Regions from separate parts of the Mesorhizobium sp. P2_F7 genome, predicted to be linked through region 4. Evidence: predicted binding sites of a transcription regulator. Region 4 holds the regulator's gene; each other region holds the start of a gene.

Region 1 (2,920 bases), on a different contig from region 4:
CTTGGCGTGGATGTTCTTTTCCTTGGGCGTCGCGGCGACTTCGACGTCATCGACAGCCTGGTCGTCGGTCGAGGCTTTCTTGCCGGCATGAGCCGATGCCGACTTGCCATGCGAAGCGCTGTTGCCGGATTTGCCGGATTTGCCGCTGTTGCCGGATTGGCCGCCATTGCCGTTGCCGCCGCCATTGCCACCACCATGGCCGTGGCCACCACCGTTGCCGTTACCACCCGCACCGGCCAAGGCCGGAGAGGCCAGGAGTGCAAACGCGGCAACCGCCGCCAAAAGAGTTTTTCGGGATGTCATGATACCTCCTCGAGGGGATAGCCACCTCCGCCGACTCGGCTATAGCAGCGTCATATGAGAATTTGCTAATTCGACTGGGTAAACTTTAGACAAATGTGGTTGCGATACGCGATAGTCGGCCTGCAAAAGGCCGGAGACGATTTTTGTAAACCATTGAAATATAAGACAAATATGAAAATCACGGAGCGGATCGGCCCTTTGCGCGACTGACGCCCTATACTGATCAGACCTTAGGCCTAATTGGCCGTGACACTTAGGTCGCAGCCAACGGAACCATGACCGTCGTCGCGTAACTTATCGAGCAGGCGTCGAATGCTGGATACGGCCGATTGGTCGCCTCGCAGGCACGACCTTTTCAAGCGCTTGCGGCATTGCGCCTATGGCATCCGCAGGATATCGGCGCCGGCCTGTTCATCGAACAGCACGGCGCAGCCGCGCCTCAGCGCCACCGCAGACAGGGCATTGGCCACCGCCTCGTCCGGCGACACGAAATCGCCGGTCAGCACCCGCAACTCTTCCACCGCCTTGGCCATCGACACGCAGTGCCCGGCAACGCGATCGCTCGTGCAGGCGTCAACGACGCTGACGAGGTCGATCATCTCGAACTGGCCCATACCGGCCTCCACGAAACAGCGTCCCTTCGCGACAATGAACGCTGTGGCGAGCGACAATGTTCCGCCGGCCCCGGACAAGGCAGATCAATCGACGGCCTGGGTCTCCGGCGAATTCACTAGACGTAAGCGCCGCGCTTGACAGCGGACCCTGTTTGTTCTCTATTTGTTCGTAAAAACTACCCTAGCAACAGACGCGGCTAATGCTGCAACGCCCAAAGGAACGGCCGGGATGGAACCCACCATCCTGCATGCGGATCTCGATGCCTTCTATGCCTCGGTCGAGCAGCTGCTCGACCCGTCGCTCAGGGGCAAGCCAATTGCCGTCGGTGGCGGCGTCGTGCTGGCCGCTTCCTACGAGGCCAGGGTTTTTGGCGTGCGCGGCGGGATGCCGGGACGACGCGCGCGGGAGCTTTGCCCGCAGTTGATCTTTGTCGGCGGAAATTTCGGCGAGTACCAGAGGCTGGGCGACGCCGCGATAAAAGTGCTCGACGATTTCACGCCGCTGGTCGAGCGCATTTCCATCGACGAGGCCTTTGCCGATGTCGCCGGCTGCACGCATCTGTTCGGGTCGCCGGCCGAGATCGCCGCCACGGTGCGGCGGCGTGTGCGGGCCGAGCTCGGCCTGCCGATCTCGATCGGCGTGGCGCGCACCAAGCACCTGGCCAAGATCGCCTCGCAAGTGGCGAAACCCGACGGGCTGGTGGTGGTCGATCCGGCAACGGAGCTCGCCTTCCTGCACGATTTGCCGGTCGGACTGATGTGGGGCGTCGGCCCGGCGACCAAGGCGCGGCTGGCCGAGATCGGTGTCGAGACCATCGGCCAGTTGGCCAAGACCCACAGCGGCGCGCTGCGCCGGCTGCTCGGCCCCGCCGCCGGCGAGAAGCTGGCATCGCTGGCGTGGAACCGCGACCCGCGAAAACTCGAGACGCATCGGCGGGCGCATTCGGCCGGCGCGCAGTCGGCGCTCGGCAAGCGGCCGGCCGAGGCGCATGTCTTCGCACCTGTTCTTCTGCATCTGGCAGATCGGGTCGCCAGCCGCCTCAGGGCGAAATCGCGGCCCGGCCGCACGGTGACCGTGCGGGTGCGTTTTGCCGATCTGCGAGCGGTCACGCGCTCGCTGACGCTCGAGCAGCCGATTTCAGCAACCGTGATGCTGGCCGAAATCGCCGAGGAACTGGTGCGCGGCGTGCTTGCCGCCAACGCTGGCGAGAAGTCCATCTCGCTGCTGGCGATCTCGGTGTCGCAACTCGAGGAAAGTGCCGAACTGCAGCTGGACCTGCCGCTCGGGCTTGCTGACGAGAAACAGCGGCCCGGCAGCAAAAAAGGCCTGGCGCGCTTTGGCGCCGACTGCGCCATCGACAAGATCCGCCAGCGGTTTGGCAAAGAGGCCGTCGGCTATGGCGCGGTGGCGCTGGAAGCCCGGCGCTCGGTTCCCGACGCCTTCCGCGAACTGGCGGAAAAGGAGCTGTGAGAGCTTTGTTTTTTCGCAATTCCGGACGGAAAACCGCTCACACTTTTCCTGGAATTGCTCTAGCGGCCGGTGCGCCAATAGCGATGCACCTTGACGCCGCTTGCGCTTGCCCCATCCCAAGGCTCGCAAGCGATGCCGTCATGGTCGGCATCGTGCGTCGTCCAGTAGCCCGGCTCTCCCCTATGCGCAGGCGCCAGGCCGACGGCACGGGCAGCGCTACAGTTCGGAAATGCCGCAAGGTGCCTGAGCACGGCCCAGGGCGAGTCAAACCGGACGCCCAGAAAGCCGTAGACGATGTAGCCGGACAACAGGATGAACGGTGCCAGCATGGCCAGCCACCTCAACCTGCCCACCTGATGGCGTGGAATGGATCGGTGGGAGCGGCTCAGCATCGTTCCTCCCTTCGGACGCCTGCCGCCACCGCGCCGGGCGTCGGTTCTTCGGTGGCGAGTCTGAGACGCGGCATGGCGACCACCGCCGGCTGCGGCCGCGGGAACAGCTTGGCCAAAATCTCATGTTTGGGGCCGAAAGC
Region 2 (2,920 bases), on a different contig from region 4:
CCGGCCATTTGCCTGACCTGGCGCGCAAGCCGGAAAACAGGGAAACGAATGCCGGCCAGTCCTCCGCCGCGCGCTGCGGCGGCCGGTAGCGGGCCAGCCCCATCGCTTCGTCGAGCGATGTCGCCATGGCCTCGACGACGGCGCTGGCTGCCGAAGGGCCGATGCCGGGCAGGAGCTGCAGCACGCGAAAGCCGGCGACGCGGTCGCGCGGGTTCTCGGCAAAGCGCAGCACCGCCAGCACGTCCTTGACATGGGCGGCGTCGAGGAATTTCAGCCCGCCGAACTTGACGAACGGGATGTTGCGGCGCGTCAGCTCGATCTCCAGCGGCCCGCTGTGATGCGAGGCGCGAAACAGCACCGCTTGCGATTTCAGCACCGTGCCGGCCTCGCGCTCGGCAAGGATCGCCTGGCAGACGTAATTCGCCTGTTCGGCCTCGTCGCGCACGCTGACCAGTTTCGGCTTTTGCGAGGATTTGCGCTCCGACCACAGATTCTTGGTGAAGCGCTCCGACGCCTCGGAAATCACCGCATTGGCCGCAGCCAAAATGGTCTCGGTCGAGCGGTAGTTGCGCTCCAGCATGATGACGTCTGCGGCTCGCGCGAATTGCTGGGGGAAATCGAGGATGTTGCGCACTTCGGCGGCGCGAAATGAATAGATCGACTGCGCATCGTCGCCGACCACCGTCAGCCCGGCGCCGTCCGGCTTCAGCGCGATCAGGATCGAGGCCTGCAGCCTGTTGGTGTCCTGGTATTCGTCGACCAGCACGTGATCGAAACGGGAGGAGAGATGCGCGGCGATTTCAGGCTCGGCGGCCATCTGCGCCCAGTAGAGCAGGAGGTCGTCGTAATCGAGCACGTTCTGCGCCTGCTTGGCCTCGACATATCGGGCGAACAGCTCTTTCAGCTGTTCTGCCCACCCCGAGCACCAGGGAAACGCCGAACCGAGCACTTCGCCGAGCGGCGCTTGCGCGTTGACGGCGCGCGAATAGATCGCCAGGCAGGTCCCCTTGGTCGGAAAACGGCTTTCAGTCTTCGAAAAGCCGAGCTCATGGCGGGCAAGATTCATCAGGTCGGCGGAATCCTCGCGGTCGTGAATGGTAAAGGCGGGGTCGAGGCCGATCGTCAGCGCATAGTCGCGCAAGAGCCTCGCGCCGATGCCGTGAAACGTGCCCGCCCAAGCGAGCGCGTCGGCGATAACGGACGCGTCGCGGCCGAGCACGTCGCCGGCAATGCGTTCGACCCGTCTGGCCATTTCGCTGGCAGCGCGGCGCGAAAATGTCATCAGCAGGATGCGTCTCGGATCGGCGCCCTTGACGATCAGATGCGCAACCCGGTGGGCCAGCGTGTTGGTCTTGCCGGAGCCGGCGCCCGCGATCACCAGCAACGGCCCGGCGATCTGGCCGTCACCATGCTCGACCGCCAGCCGCTGCTCGGCGTTGAGCTTTGCGAGATAGGCGGGCTGCAGGGTCGAATCATTGATGGCGATAGTCATCGCCCATCAAGCATCGTTTCTGCTTTGTTCGCAACGGGATTGAGCAGCGTTGCGATGGAGCAGCAACGATCCAAGATCGTTGGAGGGAGGGATCTCATCTACGGTCGTCCTCGTCGGAGCGGCGGGTGGGCGCCTCTATGCGGAAACCGATTGCTGCCCTGTAAGCCACCCAAATGGCAGACGTGTATGTTTCTACTACGCCGCACAAAAATCGACCCAGGCCAAGCTTCGGCCTCGGCGACAGGTCGTTGGCGAAGACTTCGCTTGCCTTTCCCAAATCCTCTTTGACAGTGGACATTGGAGTTTCCCCTTGGATGTTGTTTAGTCGAGGGAGGCAACATCGAATTCGGGGCGTGAGCCGGCTGTGAAAAGTCTCGTGAAGATTGTGAAAAAAGCAGAAATTCAGAGTAAATCGCTATGAGCTTGGCGCGGCTCGACCTTCTGGGTGGGTTTCGTGTGACATCCCCGGAGGGGGAAATCGTAGGGGTGCCTGCCAAGAAGAACAGGGCACTTCTCGGCATCCTCGCGGTAGCGCCCAAGCAGGAGGTGACGCGTCACAAGCTGGCTGCTTTGCTATGGGGTGACCGAGGTGAGGAGCAGGCAAGGAACAGCCTGCGGCAGGCCCTGACGGCTATCCGCAAGGATTTTGCCGCACTCGAAACTGACGCCTTGGCACTCATAGGAGACCGTGTCGCGCTCAATCCGAAACTCGTCACGATCGACGTAGCGGAATTCATCGCAGCATCCGCGAGCAACGATGTGGCCGAGCTTCGGCAGGCAGCCGTCCTCTATGCCGGACCTTTTCTTGACGGTCTCAGCACAGCCGATAACGCTTTCGAGGACTGGCTGCGCGAAGCCCGTTCCGACCTGTCCATCCGCGCAACCAAGGTCTTCCAGTCACTGGCAGCCTCGATGACCGGTGCTGAGCGCGTCGCCATTGCCGAACGGCTGGTAGCTCTCGATCCACTGCGGGAAGCATCACATGTTGCGCTGATGCAGGCGCATATTGCCCTGAACCAGACAGCTCTGGCTATCAGGCAGTACGAGGTGTGCAAGATGCTGGTGAAGCGTGAGTTGGGAGCGGAGCCGGGTGATGAACTTCAGCAATTGCGCCGGACCATCGACGAGATATCGGCCAGAACGACACCAAATGCTCCCCCGGCCCGCAAGCCGGTCATCGCGGTTCTTCCATTCGAGAATATGAGCGGCGATCCCAGCCAGGAGTACTTCAGTGACGGGATCACGGAAGACATCATCACCGAACTCGGCCGCTTTGGCGAACTTCATGTCATAGCCCGCAATTCATCCTTTACGTTCAAGGGACGGACCATCGATGCCCCAACCATCGCCAGGCAACTGTCCGCCGACTACCTGCTTGACGGGAGCATCCGCCATGCAGGCAACAGGGTCCGGATCTCGGCGCGCTTC
Region 3 (2,920 bases), on a different contig from region 4:
AGCCGCACCAGGTCGAAACCGTAGCCGGCATCGATGTCCTGTTCGAGCGCGGCCAGCCGCTCGTGGAACAGGCGCTGGATCAGCTTCGGCTCGCGTAAGGGCCGTGACGTGCCGACAGCGATGCGGCTGACGGCGCCGTCGACGCGAAACAACAGCAGGGCCAGCATCCTGGCGCCTTCGCCGCGGCGCTCGAGGTCGACCTTCAGCGTTATCGCCAGCATTTCCACCAGCCGCTCGATCTCGGCGGTCAGCACGACCGGCTCGGCAAGGTGGCGCTCGACCGAAAGCGGCGCCACGGGGAGGCGCGGCGATACCGCCTCGTCGAGGCGGCCGAGCGCCTGGTCGAGACGCAACAGCAAGCTGGCGCCGAAGCGGCGGGCGAGCGGCGCGCGCGGTGCGGCCATGACCGCGCCCGCGGTGCGCAGGCCAACACTTTCCAGGCTGGCGCGGATATCCGGCTCGATGCGCAAAGCGGCCAGCGGCAAAGGGGCAAGCAGCGCTTCCTCCTCGCCGGAGGGAACGATGCGGTCGCCGCAAAAGCGCGCCGCCGCCCAGGCCGCGCCCGGCGTTGCGGCCAGCCCGGCGCGGACATCGAAACCCTGCTGGAGAAAGCGCGCAAGAATATCGTCCAGCATGGCGCGTTCGCCGCCGAACAGATGCGTGCAGCCGGTGACGTCGAGGTAAAGCCCGTCGGCGCCGTCAAGCGCCACCAGCGGCGTGTAGCGGTCGCACCAGTCGGCGAGGCCTTCGAGCAGTCGTCGGTCGGCCTCCGGATCGGCCTCGACAATGTCGATCGAGGGATGCATGGCGCGCGCGTCGGCGATGCCCATGCCGCGTTTCAGATGCAGCGCCTCAGCCCGCTCGTCGAGGGCCGATATGCGCTGGGCGTTGCGGTCGCGATGGCTGATCACCAAAGGCAAATGATCCGACGGCCGGGAACGCCACGACCGTCCCAGGCGCTGGCGCAGGATCCGCTCTGCCCCGAGATGCGGAAACCACAGCGACAGAATTCTCTGGCCGTTCTTCGCGCGGCCGTCTTTCTTCGAAACGGTGTTCATCGGGGTTCCACTCCAGTGTGAATTGTCCGGGCAGAGCGGTGCGGCTCTTGCCGATGCTGACGGTGAAGGCGGGGCGGCCGATCGAGCCGGCGAGCGGGCCGGCAATGGTCCGGCGGCTTGCCGCCGGCGCGGCCGACACGATGAGGCGCACCGGGGCGGCGGTCGGTTCGGCCTCGCCGGCCTGGCGCAGCAGGAACACCGGCCGGCCGGCGTTCTGGGCGCGGGCGTGCAGCCGGCGCGTTGCGGTGAGGTCGAGCCGCTGCGGGCTGCCGCGGATTTCGAGGATGACAGCGGCGAGCGCGGTCATCTTGGCGGCCTCCTCGGCCACCCACAGCGCATCGGTGAGTTTCGGCGCCTCGGAAAACAGCAATTGCTCCGGCGCGATGCCGAACATGTCCTGCAATCCCCTGGCATAGGGAAAGCCGGCCTCGCGAAAAATCTCCGACGTGCCGATCCACAGCACGGGCAGGTTCTGTCCTTTGAGGATCAGGCTGACCAGCGACAGCACAAAGCCGGCGACAGCCCCGGCATTGCGGGTCTCGAGGCCATGGATTTCGCTAAGCGCGGCTTTCGGCAGGCCGCCGCTCAGCGCTGCATCGAGGCGCTCTATGCCGGTGGGCAGGAAGGCATCCGGCGAAGCCACGGCAAGGCCACGCCGGATGATGGTGACATCCGGAGCGACATCGAGGTCGGGCGCGCCGACATAGCCGTCAGCACCCGCGCGAAGCCGCTCGCTGGCCGGCGCGGCCATGCGCTCGGGCAGCGTTCCCTCGATCTTCGCGATCTGGCGGCGCAGGGCAAAAACAGTCTCCCGCGCCACGGCTGAAGTCGCCATGACGGTCAATTTCTCGCACAATTGTTCCTGTTATGTTCCTATAGATTCCAGAGGGTGCCCCAAGAGTCAAGCGGAGTCAGAAGGAATTTATTCCTCTATGGTCATTGACGTCATGGAATTGCCGCTTCATTGCCGAGTCCGGTGCGAAAGCCTATATGCCGGGATCAAAGGACAAAGCATGGCCCGCATCTACAAGACCCGCACCTGGCACGACGAACTCTCGCCCTCGATCGAGGAAATGGAGTTTCTGGCGCTGGAGGCGTACGCACATCTGCCGGACGATTTTCGCAAGCTGACCGGCGAGATCGTCATCGTGATTGCCGAGTTCCCAACCGACGAGATCATGGACGATCTGTCGCTGGAAACGCCGTTCGACCTGCTTGGCCTGTTCGAAGGCCGCGGGATCGCCGAACGCTGGAACCCGCAGACCGGCGAGGGCCCGAACCGCATCACGCTCTACCGCCGCGCCATCCTCGACTACTGGGCCGAGAACGAAGAGACGCTGGGCGACATCGTCACCCACGTGCTGATCCACGAGATAGGCCACCATTTCGGCCTGTCGGACGATGATATGGAGAAGATCGAAGAGGCGGCCGAGTAGGTTGTGCCGATATTCAGGTGAGGCCGGCCTGCGAACGGCAGCCTCCTGCGCTTCCGGTGCTCACGTACCCAAAAGTACGCTCCGCCCCGTTCTCGGTATCATCAGCCATTCTCGGCTCGGCCTGACCTGAATCTCGACACAGCCTGCGTCGGTGCTTGCAAGCCTACCAGTCGCTCAGCTTGGTATCCGGCCCGTATTCCTGGCCGTCGATGTCCTTCACCACCGACTGGCCGCAGCGCATCGACTTGGTCTTCTTGTCGTAGGCGTAGGTCGGCGAGCCATAGAGGTGCCAGCCCTTGTTCAGCGCCGCCGTCACCTTGTGGCAAAAGGTGGAATCGTCGGGGGCGGATAAAAAGCGGTAAAGTCTCATGGGTCAGGTCCTGTCGTGAATTCTGTGTTGTCGGGCGTGATCTTTCCGAAGCCGGC
Region 4 (2,920 bases):
TATTCTTGCGACCCGGCTGGCGCCTGCTGCGCCGTTGAAGCTGAGCACGCTGAGCGGCATCTATGGCATCGGCTGGACGCCGCTGCGCGAGGCACTGTCACGACTGGAAGCCGAACGGCTTGTGACCGCCATCAGCAACCGTGGGTTTGCGGTCGCTCCCGTGTCCCGAGCCGAGCTCGAAGACCTGACGCGTGCGCGATTGGTGGTCGAACTGCCCTTGCTGGTGGAATCGATCGAAAAGGGCGACCGTCAATGGGAAGACACGGTCGTTGCCGCCCACTACCGCCTCTCACGCTGCGGGTCCGTTCTCGATGATCCCTCGGATGAGGCCGTCGATGCGTGGTACGAAAAACATGATGCCTTCCACGCGGCACTGCTCAGTGCCGCGACATCCAGCTGGCTGCTGCGTTTCAACGCGACGATCTCCGATCAACTGCATCGCCACCACCGCTTTCTCGGCCTGGCCCCGACGCTGCGCGCGGCCGCCGGCCGCGAGGACGGACACCAGAAGGCCATGGAGGCGCTGCGCGACGCCGTGGCGATCGAACACCACACCGCACTGATGGAAGCAGCCCTTGACCGCGACACTGAGGGCGCAAAAACGCTGATGAGCGTTCACATCGGCTACACGCTGCAAGTCTATGCCCAGAGTGAACCGGGCGCGGCGACGGATGCGGCGCAGCCCCGCCCGAAAAAGCGGCAGCGATCTGGCAAGGCATGAATTGGCCCGATGGCCCAGGCTACCGGCGTTTCACCCCGTTGCCGGCAAACCAGCGCGGGCGCCGATCGCGGTGCGGAACGTTACGCTGAACAAAACGTCAACGCATTCATTAAACTTTAAAAGGTTGCGGAACACAACTGGAACAGATAGTGTTTGTTCTGGGTTTGTTTTTTCCGATTCTGGTTTCAGAACCCGTGGGGGCCGCGATGCTGACGCGCAAGCAACATGAACTTCTGATGTTCATCCATGAACGCCTGAAGGAGAGCGGAATCCCGCCGTCTTTCGATGAGATGAAGGAAGCGCTCGACCTCGCGTCCAAGTCCGGCATTCACCGCCTGATCACGGCGCTTGAGGAGCGCGGTTTCATTCGCCGGCTGCCGAACCGGGCGCGCGCACTGGAAGTGCTGCGGCTGCCCGACTCGATCGCACCCGGCCTCAATGCGGCGAAGAAGTTCTCGCCAAGCGTCATCCAGGGCAGTCTCGGACAAGGCGGTTCTGGCCAGGGCGGTGTGGGGCAAAGCGGTCTCGGCCGTCAGATCAAGCCGGCCTCATCGTCGCGTTCGATGTCGGCCGGCAATGACGACGCGGTTTCCGCGGTGTCCATCCCGGTGATGGGCCGCATCGCCGCAGGCGTGCCGATCGACGCCATCCAGCACCAGACCCATTCGATCTCGGTGCCGCCGGACATGATCATGGGCGGCGAACATTACGCGCTCGAGGTCAAGGGCGACTCGATGATCGAGGCCGGCATTTTCGACGGCGACACGGTCATCATCCGCAATGCCGACACCGCCAGCCCCGGCGAGATCATCGTGGCGTTGGTCGACGAAGAGGAAGCGACGCTGAAACGCTTTCGCCGCAAGGGCGCCTCCATCGCGCTGGAAGCCGCAAACCCGGCCTATGAAACCCGCATCTTCGGGCCAGACAGGGTCAAGGTGCAGGGCAAGCTTGTCGGGCTGATCCGGCGCTACTGAGCCGGCTTAGTTTTGTACTTTTCGCGCTCCTTGTAGGGTGGCAGGCCGCGTGCTTCGCGTGAGAAGCGGCGTTGCTCGTGCCAGGGACGATAGGGCTTGTCGACGGCGAAACGTATGGCTGGCGTTGTCGCGGCCGATTGCGGATCGAAGAAGACGGCGGCACTGCCGTCGCGGGCAAGCTGCTTCTTGGTCACGACCAGCACCAGCGGGTCGCGACACGGATTGTAGGCGGTGGCGTCCTCAATGACGATCAGGCTCGCGAAAGCGCAGGCCGGTCGGGCTGTCTTGCGGTCTTTTGCCAGCGCGATGATGGCTCCGGCCGGGTGCCGGGCAATGCAGAGATCACCTGTGCAGTAGAAGGGCGAGCCGGGCGGCAGGTCGAGCGGATCGAGATCGAACCGCGTATCCGTTGCCTCGAAAATCTCAGGCGGGATAATGGTTTCCGCCCTTAGCGCGCGTTTCCAGTTGTCAGTGGTGAATTCGTTGGAGCGTTCGCGATTGAGGGCTAGCTCGCCGCCTCCGATCGGCACGGCCACCAGATGCGCATCCTCGGAGATGAGCACATCGGGCGTGCGTACCTGCGGCACCGTCAACAGGCCAGCCAGCGCGAAAGGCACGGCCGCCAGCCGAAGCCATGTGGTGGCCATGGTGGCGATGACGAGGGCGACGGCCACCAGCAGCACCGAGCGGATGGAGATCAACCCGACGGCATCGACCGGCGAACGCTCTGAAATCCAGGCGGAGATGGCGATCATCGCTGCCAGACCCTTGCCCATCACATAGAGGAACGGCCCATCGGCGCCGAATGGCATCGCCAGCGCGCTGAGGACGGCAAAGGGCATGACGATTAACGATACAATCGGCATCACGGCCAGATTGGCGAGCAGACTGAGCGGTGACACGCGCTGGAAATGCCAGATGGCAAACAGCGCCGTGGCACTTCCAGCGATAATCGAGGTCATGGCGAGGCCGCCCATGGCCAGCAGGACTTTTCGCGACAGGAAGCTGACGAAAGAGCGCCTCGCAGGCGGCGTTCTCACCCTGTCGGCGCGGTAGTCGGCCCAGCCGGCATAGGCGCCGACCAGGGCGGCGGTGGCCGCAAACGACATCTGAAAGCTTGGGCCGACCACCTCATGCGGCGACACCAGGATGACGGCGATGGCCGAGATCGCCAGGTTGCGCATGGTGAGTGCTGCGCGATCGAACAGCACCGCGACCAGCATGA

Evidence for each region. The regulator LexA, encoded in region 4, represses DNA repair genes until DNA is damaged. The targets are predictions, from matches to a motif close to TGTTCNNNNTGTGTTCNG.
Region 1: the regulator LexA is predicted to act here: its motif matches at 1,071-1,088, upstream of dinB (DNA polymerase IV).
Region 2: the regulator LexA is predicted to act here: its motif matches at 1,507-1,524, upstream of AC1DZ8_RS26660 (ATP-dependent helicase).
Region 3: the regulator LexA is predicted to act here: its motif matches at 1,916-1,933, upstream of AC1DZ8_RS31165 (ImuA family protein).

Annotation. Positions count from the first base shown of each region.
Region 1 is NZ_JBFUFA010000009.1:154,379-157,298, forward strand. Features, by position in the region: gene AC1DZ8_RS25195 (hypothetical protein) at 1-303, opposite strand, end outside; gene AC1DZ8_RS25200 (hypothetical protein) at 681-917, opposite strand; gene dinB (DNA polymerase IV) at 1,147-2,388, shown strand; gene AC1DZ8_RS25210 (excalibur calcium-binding domain-containing protein) at 2,448-2,717, opposite strand; gene AC1DZ8_RS25215 (type I secretion system permease/ATPase) at 2,774-2,920, opposite strand, start outside.
Region 2 is NZ_JBFUFA010000011.1:85,563-88,482, reverse strand. Features, by position in the region: gene AC1DZ8_RS26660 (ATP-dependent helicase) at 1-1,492, opposite strand, end outside; gene AC1DZ8_RS26655 (BTAD domain-containing putative transcriptional regulator) at 1,979-2,920, shown strand, end outside.
Region 3 is NZ_JBFUFA010000017.1:77,047-79,966, forward strand. Features, by position in the region: gene AC1DZ8_RS31160 (DUF6504 family protein) at 1-911, opposite strand, end outside; gene AC1DZ8_RS31165 (ImuA family protein) at 853-1,893, opposite strand; gene AC1DZ8_RS31170 (metallopeptidase family protein) at 2,072-2,494, shown strand; gene AC1DZ8_RS31175 (DUF1737 domain-containing protein) at 2,658-2,864, opposite strand.
Region 4 is NZ_JBFUFA010000004.1:721,352-724,271, reverse strand. Features, by position in the region: gene AC1DZ8_RS17680 (GntR family transcriptional regulator) at 1-721, shown strand, start outside; gene lexA (transcriptional repressor LexA) at 928-1,695, shown strand; gene AC1DZ8_RS17670 (ComEC/Rec2 family competence protein) at 1,689-2,920, opposite strand, start outside.